3 regions of the Vibrio nigripulchritudo genome follow, and region 3 is predicted to be linked to each of the others. Evidence: predicted binding sites of a transcription regulator. Region 3 holds the regulator's gene; each other region holds the start of a gene.

Region 1 (6,029 bases), 1.6 Mb from region 3:
TGTTCCATTCTCCCTCCTGTTAGATACGGTAAAGCGGTTATAGATTAAGCATAACACTTTACTAACAATACAGCATACTTAGCCAGAATCGACTATTTCTGACTGCTTAACCAGATTGAGAATATGAACCTATTCGCCTGTTCTATTAATGCTGATTATCTCATTCGTTTTATTCAGATTTTATGACTTCGTACTGACAAGTTGGCTCACTTGTTGTTTATACTGCATCGGTTAAACAAACATTTCTTGGAGCTTAGAATGAAAAAGCAACTCGCTCTTATCGCTTTACCTGTTCTTTTGGCAGCTTGTACCAGCAATGGAGATGCAACAGTGGTTACCAATGAAGATTTACAACATCATCACTGGATTCTGGCTCAGGTCGATGGAAAGGAATACGTGAAACCTGAACACGGCAAACACCCAAGCATTGAAGTGGGTGAAAACATGACAGTAAATGGCTTTGCTGGCTGTAACGGTTACTTTGGTCAGGGTGAATTAAAAGACGGTAAGTTCCGTGTTGTGGATATGGGAATGACCATGATGATGTGCCCGGACGATATGATGAATACAGAGCAAGTTATCTCTAGCACGCTGAATGACTGGAGTGACATAACGCTAACCAAAGACACACTTGTTTTAGTAGGTAATGATCACCAGGTGACCTTCAAACTTCGTGACTGGGTAAACTGATTCCTTATTGATATTAAAGATCTAAATACCGTTAAAGCCCCGACTCAAAAAGTCGGGGCTTTTAAATTACACGCTGTATTCAAATATTACTGCCATTGTGCGCGTAGTGTTTTGGCTGCTGATACCATATTTTTCAGAGATGCTTCGGTTTCTGCCCAGTTTCGGGTTTTCAGTCCGCAGTCTGGGTTCACCCACAAACGTTTAGCTGGGATCTTAGCTGCGGCTTTTTCTAGCAAACTGACAATCCACTCTTCCGACGGAATGTTTGGCGAGTGAATGTCGTAAACACCCGGACCAATTTCATTCGGGTAGTTGAATTCTTCAAACGCTTTCAGTAACTCCATATTCGAACGAGATGTTTCGATGGTGATCACGTCGGCATCCAACGCTGCGACAGACTCAATGATTTCATTGAACTCGCTATAACACATGTGAGTGTGAATCTGAGTTTCTGGTTTCGCACTCGCCGCTGAGATTTTAAACGCATCAACCGCCCAGTTTAAGTACTCTTCATGATCGCGTTTCTTAAGAGGCAGACCTTCTCGAATCGCTGGCTCATCGATTTGAATGATGTTGATACCTGCGTCTTGGAGATCACTCACTTCATCACGAAGCGCAAATGCCAGTTGTTGTGCAATTTCCTTACGAGTGATGTCTTCACGTGGGAACGTCCAGCAAAGAATGGTCACTGGTCCTGTAAGCATGCCTTTCATCTGCCTTGAAGTCAGAGACTGCGCATACGTTGACCAACCTACTGTCATAGGTTCTTCTCGCTCAATATCGGCAACCACAACAGCTGGCTTCACACATCGAGAACCGTAGCTCTGAACCCAGCCAAATTTGGTCGTTTGGAAACCAGCCAAATGTTCAGCAAAGTATTCAACCATGTCGTTACGCTCTGCTTCACCGTGAACCAACACGTCCAGATCCAGCGCTTCCTGACGCTCTACCGCATCTTGGATATGACCTTTCAGTGCTACGTTGTAATCCGACTCCGATAGCTTACCAGTACGGAAGGCACTACGAATTGTACGAATTTCGCTGGTTTGCGGGAAAGAACCAATGGTTGTTGTTGGTAACAAAGGTAAGCCCAATACTTCATCTTGGTGGTGAGCCCGCTCTTCGTACGGCGCACTACGCTCTGCAAGCGAAGCTGTAATTGAGTTCACTCGCGCTTTGACCGCAGGCTTGTTCACATGTGTCGCTGTTTTACGCGCCACAATAGGTTTACTGTACTCTTCGCACTCTGAAATCGCTTCTTTGTCGCCATTTAGCGCTGCACCCAGAAGGCTGACTTCATCCAGCTTTTGTTTTGCAAAAGCAAACCAGCTCTTCACTTCTTCTGAAAGCTCAGTTTCTAATTCCAAATCGATTGGGCTGTGAAGCAGTGAACAGGACGAACCAATCCATAAGTTTTCACCCAGCTTCTCTTTCACTGGTTTTAGCTTCTCTAGCCATGCGTTTACATCAGCACGCCAGACGTTGCGACCATTGACGACACCCGCCGACAAAACCCACCCTTCAGGCAGTTTGTTTACAATCGTTTCCAACTGTTCTGGAGCCGCAGAAAGATCCACATGAAGACCATTAACAGGCAGTGCAGTGACATAGTCTAAGTGTTCGTCTACCGAGTCGAAGTAGGTTGTCAGAAGCAGTTTTACATCGCTTTGAATGACCTGATAAGCCAGTTTGAAGGAGTCCAACCAAGCTTTGTCCAGCTCCAGCCCGAGAATAGGTTCATCTATCTGCACCCATTCGACGCCAAGTTTAGACAGCTTAGCCAAAATTGCCTGATAAGCAGTAAGAAGACGTGGAAGAAGAGTAAGGCGGTCAAACCCTTCTTCCACTTCTTTACCCAGGTATAGGTAACTAACAGGGCCAAGGAGCACTGGTTTCACATCATGTCCCGCTTGAAGCGCTTCGTTCACTTCTTCGAAAAGCTGAGGCCAGCTCAATTCAAATGAATCGTTACTGCTGAATTCAGGCACAATGTAGTGGTAGTTTGTATTGAACCACTTTGTCATGTCTGATGCCGCTGCACCGCATCCACAACTCGACTGAGACTGACCACGACCTACACGGAATAACGTATCCAGATCGGGAAAACCTTTGTTGTGACGTTCAGGCACATGACCCAATAGCAGGCTAGTGGTCAGCACATGATCATACCAAGCAAAGTCACCCGCTGTTACATAGCTTAGCCCACTGTTTGACTGATCGTTCCAATGACGTTGTCTTAATTCACTACCGACTTCTTTCAGTTCTTCCTGAGAAATCTCACCTCGCCAGTACTTTTCCTGTGCAAATTTTAGTTCTCGTTTTTTACCAACACGTGGGTAGCCGAGGATATGAGTCTTTGTAATAGCCATAGTTGTTATTCCTTATACATAAACTTTAAGAAGTCTGGATGGCTAAAATATCTCTCGAAACACTTAGTTGAGCAAATTCCATTTATTCAACTTGTTTATTATTTTTTTTCATGTTTGAATCAGATTTAGACGTCTAGACGTTTACATAACTCAGAAAAACTCGTATTTTTATGAGTAAATGTCATAGCGAACATGGATTGGTGAGAAAAGCTCATGATAGAACTCAAACATTTAAGAACATTAACGTCGTTGCGAGATACAGGCTCTTTGACCGCAACTGCGACCGCGCTCCACCTGACTCAATCGGCTTTATCACATCAGATAAAAGATCTGGAATCCCGCATTGGTGGTCAGCTTTTCTTACGCAAAACCCGTCCGGTGAAATTCACTTCAGAAGGCGAGATTCTGTTGAAAGTGGCAGACGAAATATTGCCAAGGCTGGCAATGGCGGAAAGTGAACTGGCAAGCTTGAAAGAAGATGTGAATGGAAGATTGCACATGGCAATCGAGTGCCATTCGTGCTTCCAATGGCTAATGCCAGCACTAAAAGAATATCAACTGGCATGGCCAAGCGTGACTTTAGATTTTTCGTCCGGCTTCGGTTTTGAACCTTTACCTGCCCTGCTTAGTGGCGAGCTTGATTTGGTTATCACCTCAGACATTCAACCTAAGTCTGAAGTCCATTACGAACCTCTGTTTGATTTTGAGATGAGATTAGTTACTTCGACCACCCACCCCTTAGCCGAGTTAGAAAGTATTGAGCCTCACCATTTAGAGGATCAAACCATCATCACTTATCCGGTACAAAAGCAGCGGCTGGATATTGTTAAGCACTTCCTGCAACCCGCAGGTGTCGAACCCGCCAAATGGAAGCAGTGCGACAACACGTTAATGCTGGTGCAAATGGTCTCTGCCGGGCTGGGCGTTGCTGCATTGCCTAATTGGGCGGTAATTGAATTCTCTCGTCAGGGGTTAATTACCAGTAAGCCTCTTTCGAACGGGCTTTGGCGTCGGCTGTTTGCGGCAACCCGCAGCAATGAAAGCAAAAAAAGATACCTACAAGCTTTCTTCAACACCGCACGTCAGCAATGCAGAAGCCATCTTGAGGGAATTAAGCTGGCGTAAACAAAGGGATTTAAACCCTATTTACCTTTCGTAAGACTTAAACTGATTGGTAAGAGGATCGTATTGGTAACCCTCTACATCCAGCTTGCCAATCAAACTTTCTACGTCCATTTCGTAAGTTGTGACTAACTCTTCAAATGAGTCGCACTCCAAGCGGAGCTTTTCGTTCACAATACCCAGCAAAATGATGCTATCTAAATTGGTAATGTTACTTAAGTCCATGGCACTTTCTCCATTTCGCTTTTCTATAATTAAGATTAGCGCTTAGTGAGAATTGTGCCATTAGGAGCGGATTGTAATTGACAGGAAACTGTCTTAAATCAAAGACTGGAATCCATATTGTGACGCAATCAAACAGCAGATAGTGACGCCCAACTGCACCTTAGTCGGAGACTGGGCAAAGATGATATGCCAGCACCACACCAGTATCGCAGTTATCAGCATGGCAAAGCCCGCTAAAATATGAGTAGTAAAATGCTCTATGGCTTCAGGTGATAACTGATAAGCCTGCAGTAGAGACACTAAGGCAAACAGCATTCCACTTGTTACACCAACTACAGGTAAAATGCGATGGAAAGCCTGCAACCTTGAACGAGAAATCACTAGCAGAAGTTGTGCGAAGGCTGCTCCAAGTAAAATACTAGATATTGCAACGCTAACGCCTCCCCACACGGTGAAGCTTTTCAAGATGAGATGTACAAGTGCTCCCAAACCTGCGATTCCAGCAACATTCAGCACCAGAAATGACCCTGTGTTACGCGTTTTACCCGTCTGAACTTTTGAATAGAAGGCAACCAGCAATCCAGCGGTAACGAGACCTAACAGGCTTAACGTCGAGGTGGCGATCCATAAGGCGATAAAAGCGGGAAGAAGCTTATGTAAACGACCTCTTTGACCGGGGCATATATCCCCTTTCTGCAAAACAAGGGTGATAACAAGTTGTGCTCCAAGAGTCATTGGGAGCAGTTGAGCAAGAAGGTAATCCAACATTTCTTCAGTGATTCTGTTCTATTTTTGTGGCACGGATAATAGCAGATTCAAATCGCTAGATCGCCGTTTTCTAACAGGGAATACTTTTCAAGTATTCAGAGCTAAGGTTATTTTGCCAAGAACTTAAGAACTTTGGCTTTAGAAACCACACCCAGGCATTCCCCTTTATCTCCGGCGATTACCCATGGAAGCGGCACACCTTTATTGACCAGACCGGGAACATCTTTTAGCAAAGTGGCATGGCTCAGAACGGTAAATTGCGTCTTCATAACCTGACTTAGCTTGCGTTTCAGAATTTGGGAATCTCGTTGAGTTTCTAGCTTAGTGCCGAATGTTGGGGTCATATGCAGGTTGTACACCTCTCGGTCAACAACTCCGACACAGTGCTGGCTGTCTGTCACAACCAAAACATCCAGATCGGTTCTCATGAAAATCTCGTGGACTTCCTTCATCGCTGTACTGGGTTCCAGAAACGGTGACATCTGTTCATGCAGACTGAGTATCCCCGCCCCTTGCTTGGGTAATGTGTAAGCCCTTAGCTCATTTCTCTTATTCAAATAGTGACGTGCACGTTCAATCTCAGCAATCGGGACAGGTTTAGAGAAGTAATATCCTTGAATGTAATCGACCCCTAACCCGGTTAGCACTTCGATTTCCTGAATTGTCTCAACGCCCTCTGCAATCACAGTTACCCCAAGTGTATGAGACAAATCCACCAGCATCTTCACAATAAAATATTTGTGGCTACCGATTTCAATATTAAAAATAAACTCTCGGTCAATTTTCAGGTAATCAAAGTGTCCATTACTCAAGTAAGTAAACGAAGAATATCCCGTACCAAAGTCATCAATCGCA
Region 2 (6,029 bases), 790 kb from region 3:
TTCTCCGAAGCGAACTTTACCAAAGACGAGGATTGAGAAATTTGAATATTTACAAGGGCAGCATAAGCTGCCCTTGTTCATTCTAAGTCTCTTCTTTTTTGGCTTTCTCAATCATCGGGGTAATCGTCGAGCCTTGTACCAAAATAGAAAACACCACAACAGAATAGGTCATTACCAGGATAATCTCTTTCACATCAATGAGCTTATCTGGGATAACAAGTATTCCCGGAGGGATAGACAGCGCCATTGCCAAAGCTAAGCCTCCACGTAATCCTCCCCATGTGAGAATCTTCACTGACCACGAGTTATAGCTCCGATAGCGTCTGAATCCCAGATAAGACAACCAAACACTCAGGTATCGGCTAGTCAGGACAAGTGGAACCGCAAATGCCATCAAGATCCAGTCCTCGTGGTGGAATTCAAACAGTAGCATCGACATACCGATTAACAGGAAAAGTACGCCATTTAAGAATTCATCGACGAGTTCCCAAAAATGATCGAGGTGTTCTTCGCTTTCTTTTGAAAAACCAATAAAGCGGGTCCAGTTACCAATCATGATCCCAGATACCACCATTGCCAAAGGTCCGGAAACATGAATGACGTCAGCGAAAGCATATCCAGCAGTAGGGATGCCAATCGTCAGAAGCAGTTCCATGGAGTGGTCGTTGGTCGAGCTAATCAAGTAATGAAAGAGCAGACCCAGAGCAAACCCATAAACAATGCCGCCAATTGCTTCTTGAATAAACAGAAGCGACACACTGGTAAAGGTTGGTGTTTCTGTGCCAAATGCCATGGTATATAGAGTGACAAAGATGACCAAACCAAAGCCGTCATTAAACAGAGATTCTCCCTCAATTTGAGTGGATATACGTTTCGGAGCGTCTAGTTTTTTTACAATGGCAAGCACGGCTATGGGGTCAGTCGGCGAGATGAGGGCACCGAATAACAGGCAGTAAACAAGCTCAAACTGAATCCCGATAATTTGACAAAAACCGTAAAGCACACCACCAATGAAAAACGTTGAGAACAAGGTCGCACCAAGCGCTAAAACGGTGATTTCCCATTTCTGATCTTTCATATTTGGGAGTTTGATACCCAAGCCACCGGCAAAGAGCAGAAAACCTAAAACGCCTTTGAGCAGGAAAGCTTCAAAGTTAATGGTTGTCATGGTGACTGCGGCAACTTTGGTCAAATGAAACCAATCATTTTGACCTGCTATGATGATAAAGAGAGAAAGAATCAAGGCGCCAGCAGTAATGGCGATGGTGGTTTGCATTTTTCCTATCTTGCTGTTTACAAAGGCGATTAGCATCGCCGCTGCAGAAAGAAAACACAGGGTGTAATAGACGGACATGAGCTTGCTTGTTCCAAATGTAACAAAGTGTGTAGTTGGCGAATTTTCCTCCGACTTGTTCCTAATATCAAATACTTTTTTAACCTAATTAATCGGTCTAAAAATACAAATGACATAAGGCTAATTAAGCAGTTTGGACGTCTAGAATTCTATTGGATGTATGGTAGGATGAGAGCAAAGATAAGGAATGAGGCTGTAGTGTGGCTGGAAGCAATATAAGACAACAAATAGAACAACAATTATCCGAGAGAATCCTGTTTATTGATGGTGGTATGGGTACCATGATTCAGGATCTCAAATTGGAAGAAGAGGACTACCGTGGTAAACGTTTCTCTGATTGGCATTGTGACCTAAAAGGAAACAACGACCTGTTGGTCTTAACGCAACCTGAGCTTATCAAGAACATTCACAGCCAGTACCTTGAAGCCGGTGCGGACATTCTTGAAACCAACACCTTTAACGCTACGACCATTGCAATGGCTGACTATGATATGGAAAGCCTTAGCGAAGAGATCAATTTTGAAGCGGCTCGCTTAGCCAAAGCAGCGGCAGATGAGTGGACGGCAAAAACACCGGACCAGCCTCGATATGTTGCAGGTGTACTGGGACCAACAAACCGTACTTGTTCTATTTCCCCAGATGTGAACGACCCGGGTTATCGAAACGTGAGTTTCGATGAATTGGTGGTTGCTTATTCCGAGTCCACACGTGCCCTTATCAGAGGCGGCTCTGATCTTATCCTTATCGAAACCATATTCGATACATTGAACGCAAAAGCGTGTGCCTTCGCGGTTGAATCTGTATTTGAGGAGCTAGGCTTTGAGCTACCGGTAATGATTTCAGGTACCATCACCGATGCTTCCGGGCGTACGCTCTCCGGTCAAACTACCGAAGCTTTTTATAATGCTTTAAGACACGTAAAACCGATTTCTTTCGGTCTGAACTGTGCACTGGGTCCTGATGAGCTTCGTCAATACGTGGAAGAGCTGTCCCGTATTTCTGAATGCAGTGTGTCTGCGCACCCGAATGCCGGGCTTCCCAATGCTTTTGGTGAATACGATCTTTCACCAGAAGATATGGCGGAGCACATTGGCGAATGGGCACGTTCTGGTTTTCTAAACCTGGTTGGTGGTTGTTGTGGTACCACTCCCGAACACATTCGTCAGATGACGTTAGTCTGTAAAGGTGTAAAACCCCGTACATTGCCTGACATTCCAGTGGCATGTCGCCTTTCAGGTCTTGAACCTTTAACCATCGAAAAAGAGACATTGTTCGTTAACGTTGGTGAGCGTACTAACGTTACGGGTTCGGCTCGCTTTAAGCGTCTGATTAAAGAAGAGTTGTACGACGAAGCTCTCGACGTTGCACGCCAACAGGTAGAAAACGGCGCGCAGATCATCGACATCAATATGGATGAAGGGATGCTGGATGCGGAAGCCTGTATGATCCGTTTCCTTAATTTGTGTGCGTCTGAACCTGAGATTTCCAAAGTACCAATCATGGTTGATTCCTCTAAGTGGGAGGTCATCGAAGCCGGTCTTAAATGCATTCAGGGTAAAGGCATTGTTAACTCTATCTCTTTGAAAGAAGGGAAAGAAAAGTTTGTTGAGCAAGCAAAGTTGATCCGTCGATACGGCGCTGCCGTTGTTGTGATGGCGTTTGACGAAGTCGGACAGGCTGAGACTCGCGAACGTAAACTCGAGATTTGTACCAATGCTTATAAGATTCTGGTCGATGAAGTTGGCTTCCCGCCAGAAGACATCATTTTTGACCCGAATATCTTCGCTGTAGCTACGGGTATTGAAGAGCACAACAACTACGCCGTCGACTTTATCGAAGCGGTTGGCGACATCAAACGAGACCTGCCACACGCCATGATTTCTGGTGGTGTATCTAACGTTTCTTTCTCCTTCCGAGGTAATAACTACGTACGTGAGGCGATTCACGCGGTATTCCTGTACCACTGCTTCAAGAACGGCATGGACATGGGGATCGTAAATGCTGGTCAGCTAGAAATTTACGACAACGTACCTGACAAACTTCGTGAGGCAGTGGAAGATGTTGTACTAAACCGCCGTGATGATGGCACAGAACGTTTACTGGATATTGCCGCGGAATACGCAGGAAAAGGCGTCGGAAAAGAAGACGATGCTTCTGCGTTGGAATGGCGCACTTACCCAGTAGAAAAACGCCTTGAGCATGCACTGGTTAAAGGCATCACTGAGTTTATTGTTGATGATACGGAAGAAGCGCGTCAGAAAGCCTCCAAACCACTGGAAGTGATTGAAGGTCCTTTGATGGATGGTATGAACGTGGTTGGCGACCTGTTTGGTGAGGGCAAGATGTTCCTTCCTCAGGTAGTTAAATCAGCTCGTGTAATGAAACAGGCAGTTGCCCATTTAGAACCGTACATCAACGCAGAAAAGCAAGCGGGTTCGTCCAACGGCAAGATCCTGCTGGCAACCGTAAAAGGAGATGTTCACGATATCGGTAAAAACATCGTGGGCGTAGTTTTGCAGTGTAACAACTATGAAATTGTCGACCTAGGCGTGATGGTTCCTTGTGAGCAGATCCTGAAAGTCGCTAAAGAAGAGAATGTCGACATCATTGGTCTTTCTGGCCTCATCACCCCTTCTTTGGATGAAATGGTTCATGTAGCGAAAGAGATGGAGCGCCAAGGGTTTGATCTTCCACTCCTTATTGGCGGTGCTACAACCTCAAAAGCTCATACTGCGGTGAAGATAGAGCAGAACTACCACCAACCAGTGGTCTATGTGAACAATGCTTCACGAGCGGTAGGTGTGTGTACATCTTTGCTGTCCGATGAGTTGAGACCAGCCTTTGTTGAAAAGGTGGATGCCGACTACGTTCGTGTTCGTGACCAGCATAACCGTAAAAAACCTCGCACTAAGCCAGTGAATCTTGAAAAGGCACGTTCTAACTGTGTTGATATTGACTGGGAAAACTATACGCCTCCCGTCCCCGTCAAACCTGGTGTGCATGTGTACGACGATTTCGATGTGGCAACACTGCGCAAATACATCGACTGGACTCCATTCTTTATGACTTGGTCACTTGTGGGTAAATACCCAAAAATCCTCGAACATGAAGAAGTCGGTGAAGAAGCAAAACGCCTGTTCAAAGACGCGAACGATTTGCTTGATCGTGTGGAAAAAGAAGGCTTACTGAAAGCACGTGGTATGTGTGCGCTATTCCCGGCAGCGAGTGTCGGCGACGACATCGAAGTGTACAGTGATGAGAGCCGTACTGAAGTAGCACATGTTTTACATAACTTGCGCCAGCAAACTGAAAAGCCTAAAGGTTTTAACTACTGCCTTTCAGACTATATTGCGCCGAAATCGTCAGGCAAAAAAGACTGGATTGGTGCCTTTGCAGTTACTGGTGGTATTGGTGAGCGTGAACTTGCTGATGCCTATAAAGCGCAGGGTGATGACTACAATGCCATCATGATTCAAGCGGTGGCAGACCGTTTAGCGGAAGCTTTTGCAGAATACTTGCACGAGCAGGTTCGTAAAGACATTTGGGGCTATGCGACAGACGAAAATCTGGATAACGAAGATCTGATTCGCGAAAAATATCAGGGTATTCGACCAGCGCCGGGCTACCCTGCCTGCCCGGAACACACTGAGAAAGGCACTTTGTGGGAGATGCTCAAAGTCGAAGAAACCATTGATATGTCGCTGACAACCAGCTACGCCATGTGGCCGGGTGCTTCTGTGTCTGGCTGGTACTTCTCTCACCCTGATTCACGTTACTTTGCTATTGCACAGATTCAAGAAGATCAGGCGAAAGACTACGCCGAGAGAAAAGGCTGGGAGTGGGAAGAAGCTGAGAAATGGTTGGGTCCAAATCTTAATTGATTTTATTCGGGGGAAATAAAAAGGGTTGGCATCTGCCAACCCTTTTTGGTGTTTGATCGCTATTTTTTGAAGAGTTATCTTTCGAAAAGTTCTTCGTGAAGCGCCTGGACCGCTTTTTTCGATACAGATTCGTGTAATAAGAAGCAGAGGTTATGGGCACTGGCTCCGTAACAAATCATGCGAAGGTTAAAGTCTTCAAGCGTACTGAATACTTGTTTCGCGTAGCCTTTGCTCTCTTTCATGTTATTACCAATCAGGGCGACCAGGCAGAGGTTGTGTTCTACTTCTACCGTACACAGCTCTTCCAGTTCTTTCTTTGCTTCTGGTGGCAGTTCAGGAGCGCCGCCTCCCGTATTGGTTTGATCCAGTGTCAGAGACACACTGACTTCTGACGTTGTGATCAAATCGACGGAGATTTTGTGCTTCGCCAAGATTTGGAATACTTCGGCTAAGAAGCCATAGGCCTGGAACATGTTCGGGCTGCGCAGTGTTACCATCGTCTGATTACAGCGAAGTGCCAGAGCACGGAATAAAGGTGCGCTTTCTACCTGTTGACGAATCCATGTGCCACCTTTTTCGGGCGCTTTCGATGAACCGACAAACACTGGAATTTGATGACGAAGTGCAGGAAGTAGTGTTGATGGATGAAGGATCTTTGCACCAAAATTGGCCATCTCAGATGCTTCGCTAAAGCTAATTTCCGGAATCGGGCTGGCTTTAGGTGCAATGCGAGGATCGGTAGTGTATATACCGGGAACGTCAGTCCAGATTTCTAACCCTGCTGCTTCAACCGC
Region 3 (6,029 bases):
TTTACAAGTACACCGCTAAAGGAAATATGGTTGCCGTTATTTCCAACGGAACCGCCATCCTTGGTTTGGGTAACTTGGGTCCTCTGGCGTCAAAACCCGTGATGGAAGGGAAATCCCTTCTGTTTAAACGCTTTGCTGGTCTGGATTCGATTGATATTGAAGTAAAGCATCGCACCATCGACGAGTTTGTCGATACGGTTGCCAACATTGCCGACACCTTCGGTGGCATTAACCTGGAAGACATCAAAGCCCCAGACTGTTTCGAGATTGAGCAACGCTTGATTGAGCGTTGTGACGTGCCTGTTTTCCACGATGACCAGCATGGTACGGCTATCGTTACTGCTGCTGGTATGCTGAACGCCATCGAACTACAAGGTAAAAAGCTGGAAGACGCCACTATCGTCTGTTTGGGCGCTGGTGCGGCAGCCGTTGCCTGCATGGAGCTTTTGATTAAATGTGGCGCGCAGCGTGAGAAAATCTACATGCTGGACCGCAAAGGGGTGATTCACACCCGTCGCGACGATTTGAACGAGTACAAGCAACTGTTTGCCAATAACACCGACAAACGCACGCTTGAGGATGTCATTGACGGTGCCGATTTGTTCCTGGGTGTGTCTGGCCCTGATTTACTGCCAGCAGAAGCGTTAAAGCTAATGGCAGACAAACCAGTAGTGTTTGCGTGTTCTAACCCTGATCCGGAAATCAAACCCGAGCTGGCGCACGAAGTTCGTGACGATTTGATCATGGGAACCGGTCGCAGTGATTACCCGAACCAGGTCAACAATGTTATTTGTTTCCCATTCATTTTCCGCGGTGCATTGGACGTTCGTGCCAGCGAGATTAATGATGAAATGAAACTGGCGGCGGTTGACGCGATTCGCCAACTGGCAAAAGAAGACGTGCCGGAAGAAGTGAAGAAAGCAGCGGGAGTAGAGAACCTGGAATTTGGCGCTGGCTATATTATTCCTAAACCTATGGATCCACGTTTGTTGCCTCGAGTGGCAAAAGCGGTTGCTCAGGCAGCGATTGATTCTGGGGTTGCGAGAATCGACATGCCTGAAAGCTATTTGGAATAAAAGCCAATTAGAATAAAAACTAGGTGGAATAAAAAACGACTTGGATAAATTGCCAAGTCGTGCGATTCAATAAAGAAGGGACAGCATTTGCTGTCCCTTCTTTTTATTCGTCATCGTAAGCTTCGAATTCGATGCCCATTGCCGTCATAATGGCTTTCGCTTCGGTTGGAATGTCATCCGGGCGATCCTTACGCAAGTCTTCGTCCGTTGGAAGAGGCTGACCTGTGTAGGCGTGAAGGAAGGCTTCACAAAGCAGTTCGCTATTAGTCGCGTGACGCAAATTGTTGATTTGGCGGCGGGTTCTCTCGTCAGTCAGTACTTTTAGTACTTTTAGCGGGATTGATACGGTAATTTTTTTGACTTGTTCGCTTTTTTTGCCATGTTCAGCATAGGGGCTGATGTACTCGCCATTCCAATCTGCCATTGCGCACCTTCAGTTATAATTTATCTAAAATGGATGACTAGTTCGCCCAGCAAGCTGTTTTCATGTGTTTTAGCGACTTAGCCTTTCATAAAGTGGGATTTTAGCGACTTTTACCGCCATAAGCAAAGACATATGGACGTCTAGAAGTGTTGACGTCCCAAAATGATGACGCTAAAGTGTTGCACATTAATCGTGACACTCTCAGTTAAAACACGTCACTTGCATGTTATCCAGCGTTTGTAATTGGTATAACAGATGCTCAAGTAAAACGCACCACTGGAAAGGAAGACCAACTATATGAGCCAACGAAAGCCAGCCACTATTGCCGTAAGAACTGGTATTGAAGCGGATACCCAGTATCACGCGGTTGTCCCACCGATTTATCTGTCGACAAACTATGGTTTTCCGTCTTTTGGTGAAGTACCAAAATACGATTACACCCGCTCCGGAAACCCAAACCGCGGGTTGCTGGAGCAAGCGCTTTCTGAACTCGAAGAAGGCGCAAATGCCATCATTACCAACACAGGTACGGCAGCAATTAATCTGTGGGTAACGGCATTTCTGGGTCCTGATGATCTTATCGTTGCGCCACACGACTGCTATGGCGGAACCCATCGCTTATTCAACACTCGCGCTTTGAAAGGAGATTTCAAAGTTGAGTTTGTCGATCAGTCAGACGATGAGGCGCTGGCAGCTGCAATCAGCAAGAAACCAAAACTGGTATTGCTGGAAACCCCTTCAAATCCATTGGTTCGCGTGGTGGATATTGAAAAAATATGCCAGCAAGCCAAAGCGGTTGGTGCACTTGTTGCGGTCGACAACACCTTTCTGACACCTGTGTACCAAAAGCCTTTAACGCTTGGTGCTGACTTTGTTATCCACTCGACCACCAAGTACATTAATGGTCATTCGGATGTGATTGGCGGTGTACTGATTTGCAAAGACGAAAAACATGCAGAAGAACTGGCGTGGTGGGGTAACTGTATTGGTGCAACTGGTACGCCTTTCGACAGCTACATGACATTGCGTGGATTACGCACGTTGGGTGCTCGTATGCGCGTGCATGAAGAAAGCTCAAACACGATTCTGGCTTACCTGAAAGAGCACGAGCTGGTGGGCACCATTTATCACCCAAGTTTGCCAGAGCACCCAGGTCATGATATTGCCAAAAAGCAGCAGTCTGGATTTGGTTCTATGCTGAGTTTTGAACTTAACGGAAGCGTGGAGCAGATGAAGGTCTTTGCCAGCTCGCTGACTCTGTTCTCGTTAGCAGAATCGCTGGGTGGCGTAGAAAGTCTTATTTGTCATCCAGGCTCTATGACGCACCGTGCCATGAGCGATGAAGCACAGGCTGAAGCTGGCATTGCACCAACATTGTTGCGTCTTTCTGTCGGTCTTGAAGACGTGAATGACCTGATCGCTGACCTAGAACAAGCGTTTGTCAAAGCCAGGGAGGTGGCGTAATGACGGTTGAACGCCAATTACACAAATTCGGTGGTAGCAGCCTGGCTGATGCAGAGTGCTACCAGCGCGTAGTCAACATCCTTAAAGAATATTCTCAGCCGAACGACCTTGTGGTGGTGTCGGCGGCAGGAAGCACCACCAACCAACTGATTGCCTGGTTAGGGGCGTTAGAAAAAGACGGTCGTGTCGCTCATGAGATGTTGCAAGAACTAAGACAATACCAGACTAATCTGATTGAAAGCCTATTGCCTGAAGAGCGTGCAGCTGGGTTATTGGATGCTCTGAATACCGAATTCTCCGGATTGGGTGAGCTTTCGTTCCCGCTTTCAAGCGCGCAAAAATCTTCCGCAATGGGACACGGTGAGCTTTGGTCGGCAAGACTGCTGGCTGAACTGCTGAACCACAACAACCTTGAGGCCGTCTCTCAGGATTCGCGTGACTTTCTTCGAGCAGAGCACGGTGCGCAGCCCGAAGTGGATCGCGCGCGCTCTTACCCACTTATCAAAGAGTCGCTGGCGCAGCACCGTCAGTGCCGAGTGGTGATTACGGGCTTTATGGCAAAAAACGACGATGGTGAAACCGTTTTGCTTGGTCGTAATGGTTCGGACTACTCTGCAACGGTAATCGGTGCTTTGGCTGAAGCTACTCGCGTGACTATCTGGAGTGATGTTGCCGGGGTATACAGCTCAGATCCGCGCAAGGTATCTGATGCTTGTCTATTGCCACTGCTTCGTCTTGATGAAGCCAGTGAACTGGCTCGTCTGGCTGCTCCTGTACTCCATAGCCGTACACTTCAGCCTGTCGCTCAAAGTGCGATGGAACTGCATTTGCGTTGTAGTTACCAACCTGAATCGGGTTCGACCCGTATCGAGCGCGTTCTGGCGTCTGGTCGCGGCGCAAAAATCATTACTTCTCTGGATGAAGTGTTGTTAGTGAAAGTGGACTTCGGGCATGGTCATGATTTTGATCATCATTCGAAAGAAGTACTCACCACTCTAACTCGCGCTCAATTAAGCCCACTGGCTTTTGAAGCACAAGAAGATCAGGGCTGTTTACTTCTGGCTTACACCAGCGAAGTGGCGGGGGATGCGCTATCCCACCTTCAGGATGTGTCCATTGGCGCCGAGATTAAACTAAAAGAAGGCTATTCTCTGGTTGCTGCTGTGGGGGCGGGCGTGACCAATAACCCGAACCACTGCTATGGATTCTACCAGCAACTGAAAAACGGTCCGGTGGAGTTTATCAGCGAAGCAGAATCTGGACTGAGTCTGGTGGCGATTCTTCGCAAGACTGACACTTCACGATTGATTACCGGTATTCACAGCCAGCTATTTCAAGCGCAGAAACGTGTGGCTATCGCATTGTGTGGTAAAGGCAACATCGGTTCCAGCTGGCTTGAATTGTTTTCAGAACAGAAAGACGAACTGGAAAAGCGCTACGGCAAAACCTTTGATCTGGTAGCGGTAGTAGACAGCCAGACCTACTGGCTCGACTTTAGTGGCATTGATGCCAATGAAGTATTCGGTCGGTTTGACGATGAAGCGATCAGCAATGACGGCACAGAATGGCTGGACAAACTTGCCCACCAACAGAAGTACGATGAAGTCATTGTTTTGGATGTAACTGCAAGTGAAGCACTATCCGATCAATACGTAAGTATTGCAGAACACGGTTTTCATTTGATTTCTGCAAACAAAGTGGCTGGCTCCGCACCGGGTGAGGTTTACCATCAGGTACAGGACGCGTTTTCAAAAACGGGTCGCCACTGGTTCTACAACGCGACGGTAGGGGCAGGCTTACCAGTTAACCATACCGTTCGCGATTTGCGTGAAAGTGGCGATGACATATTGGCGTTGTCCGGTATTTTCTCAGGCACCTTATCCTGGTTGTTCCAGCAGTTTGATGGACAGGTACCATTCAGCGACTTGGTGGACCTGGCCTGGCAGCAAGGTTTAACTGAACCTGACCCTCGTTGCGACCTAGATGGCTCCGACGTGATGCGTAAGCTGGTGATTCTGGCGCGTGAATCGGGTTTAGAGCTTGAACCAGAAAACGTAAAAGTTGAGTCCTTGGTACCAGAGTCTTTGAGAGATTTGCCTCTGGATGACTTCCTAGACAACGGACAAATCTTAAGCGAGCTCCTTGCAGAGCGCCTTGAAAAGGCTCAGAGAGAAGACAAAGTGCTTCGCTATGTAGCAAGGCTAGAAAAAGACGGCAAAGCCTCTGTCGGTGTTGAGGCGCTTCCACGAGAGCATGCTTTAGCGAACCTGCTTCCTTGTGACAACATCTTTGCTATCGAGAGTAAATGGTACAAAGATAACCCGCTGGTGATTCGCGGGCCTGGTGCAGGTAAAGCGGTGACCGCTGGGGCGATTCAATCAGACCTCAACAGGCTATCTGGTCTTCTTTAAGAAAAGGGCGTGTAACGCCCTTTTTCATACCCAAGTGACCTCAAGATGTTAGGTTCAGTGAGAATTAACTGGTTTTCAGACAAGAAACCGATTTGAAGATCTAGTGGTTCTAAATCTAGAATCGGTAACGCAGTATGAAAGCCAGTTAAACTCGCCCTTGGGAGCTCATATACTGTCCCATTTCGGCGTCAAAGAATTTGGAAAGGACTCGTCATTCCGCTGCATTCTTTTCCTTGAACTGAAACAGTATATGAAGCTCTGAATCCTGCAACTTGAGGTCACTTGGGTATATATTCCCAATCTCTTAAAAATGCCGTAATTTTTCATGTTGAAAAATGTTCAGTAGCATCATGAAGAAAATTCATAGTGATCCAGTTGACATTAAATCGGATAAAAGACATTCTTTGGACATATAGACGTCTAAACGTCGTTACGGATTAAAAAAGAGTTTTTTGTGGTGGTGCCACAGGGAGAGAAGCATGAGTTATACCCACGCCAGTCATATAGATGCTTTGAATCAGAACGTTGCTGAACTTTCTGATGACATCAACGTTTCCTTTGAGTTTTTTCCGCCTAGCAGTGAAAAGATGGAAGAGACCCTTTGGAACTCCGTTCACCGCCTGAAAACCCTTCAACCTAAGTTTGTGTCTGTAA

What was found. The regulator MetJ, encoded in region 3, represses methionine synthesis genes. The targets are predictions, from matches to a motif close to TTAGACNTNTANANGTCTAA.
Region 1: metE (5-methyltetrahydropteroyltriglutamate--homocysteine S-methyltransferase) is a predicted target of MetJ. The motif match lies at 3,185-3,204, and genes of this name have one in related genera.
Region 2: metH (methionine synthase) is a predicted target of MetJ. The motif match lies at 1,488-1,507, and genes of this name have one in related genera.

Annotation. Positions count from the first base shown of each region.
Region 1 is NZ_AP027049.1:1,302,946-1,308,974, reverse strand. Features, by position in the region: gene QMG91_RS06225 (DUF1289 domain-containing protein) at 1-8, opposite strand, end outside; gene QMG91_RS06220 (META domain-containing protein) at 247-690, shown strand; gene metE (5-methyltetrahydropteroyltriglutamate--homocysteine S-methyltransferase) at 777-3,059, opposite strand; gene QMG91_RS06210 (LysR substrate-binding domain-containing protein) at 3,273-4,184, shown strand; gene QMG91_RS06205 (DUF4250 domain-containing protein) at 4,206-4,406, opposite strand; gene QMG91_RS06200 (hypothetical protein) at 4,500-5,174, opposite strand; gene QMG91_RS06195 (sensor domain-containing phosphodiesterase) at 5,282-6,029, opposite strand, start outside.
Region 2 is NZ_AP027049.1:464,497-470,525, forward strand. Features, by position in the region: gene metA (homoserine O-acetyltransferase MetA) at 1-36, shown strand, start outside; gene QMG91_RS02375 (cation:proton antiporter) at 83-1,354, opposite strand; gene metH (methionine synthase) at 1,555-5,235, shown strand; gene lysC (lysine-sensitive aspartokinase 3) at 5,310-6,029, opposite strand, start outside.
Region 3 is NZ_AP027049.1:3,695,839-3,701,867, reverse strand. Features, by position in the region: gene QMG91_RS16945 (malic enzyme-like NAD(P)-binding protein) at 1-1,076, shown strand, start outside; gene metJ (met regulon transcriptional regulator MetJ) at 1,180-1,500, opposite strand; gene QMG91_RS16935 (O-succinylhomoserine (thiol)-lyase) at 1,798-2,964, shown strand; gene QMG91_RS16930 (bifunctional aspartate kinase/homoserine dehydrogenase II) at 2,964-5,375, shown strand; gene metF (methylenetetrahydrofolate reductase) at 5,855-6,029, shown strand, end outside.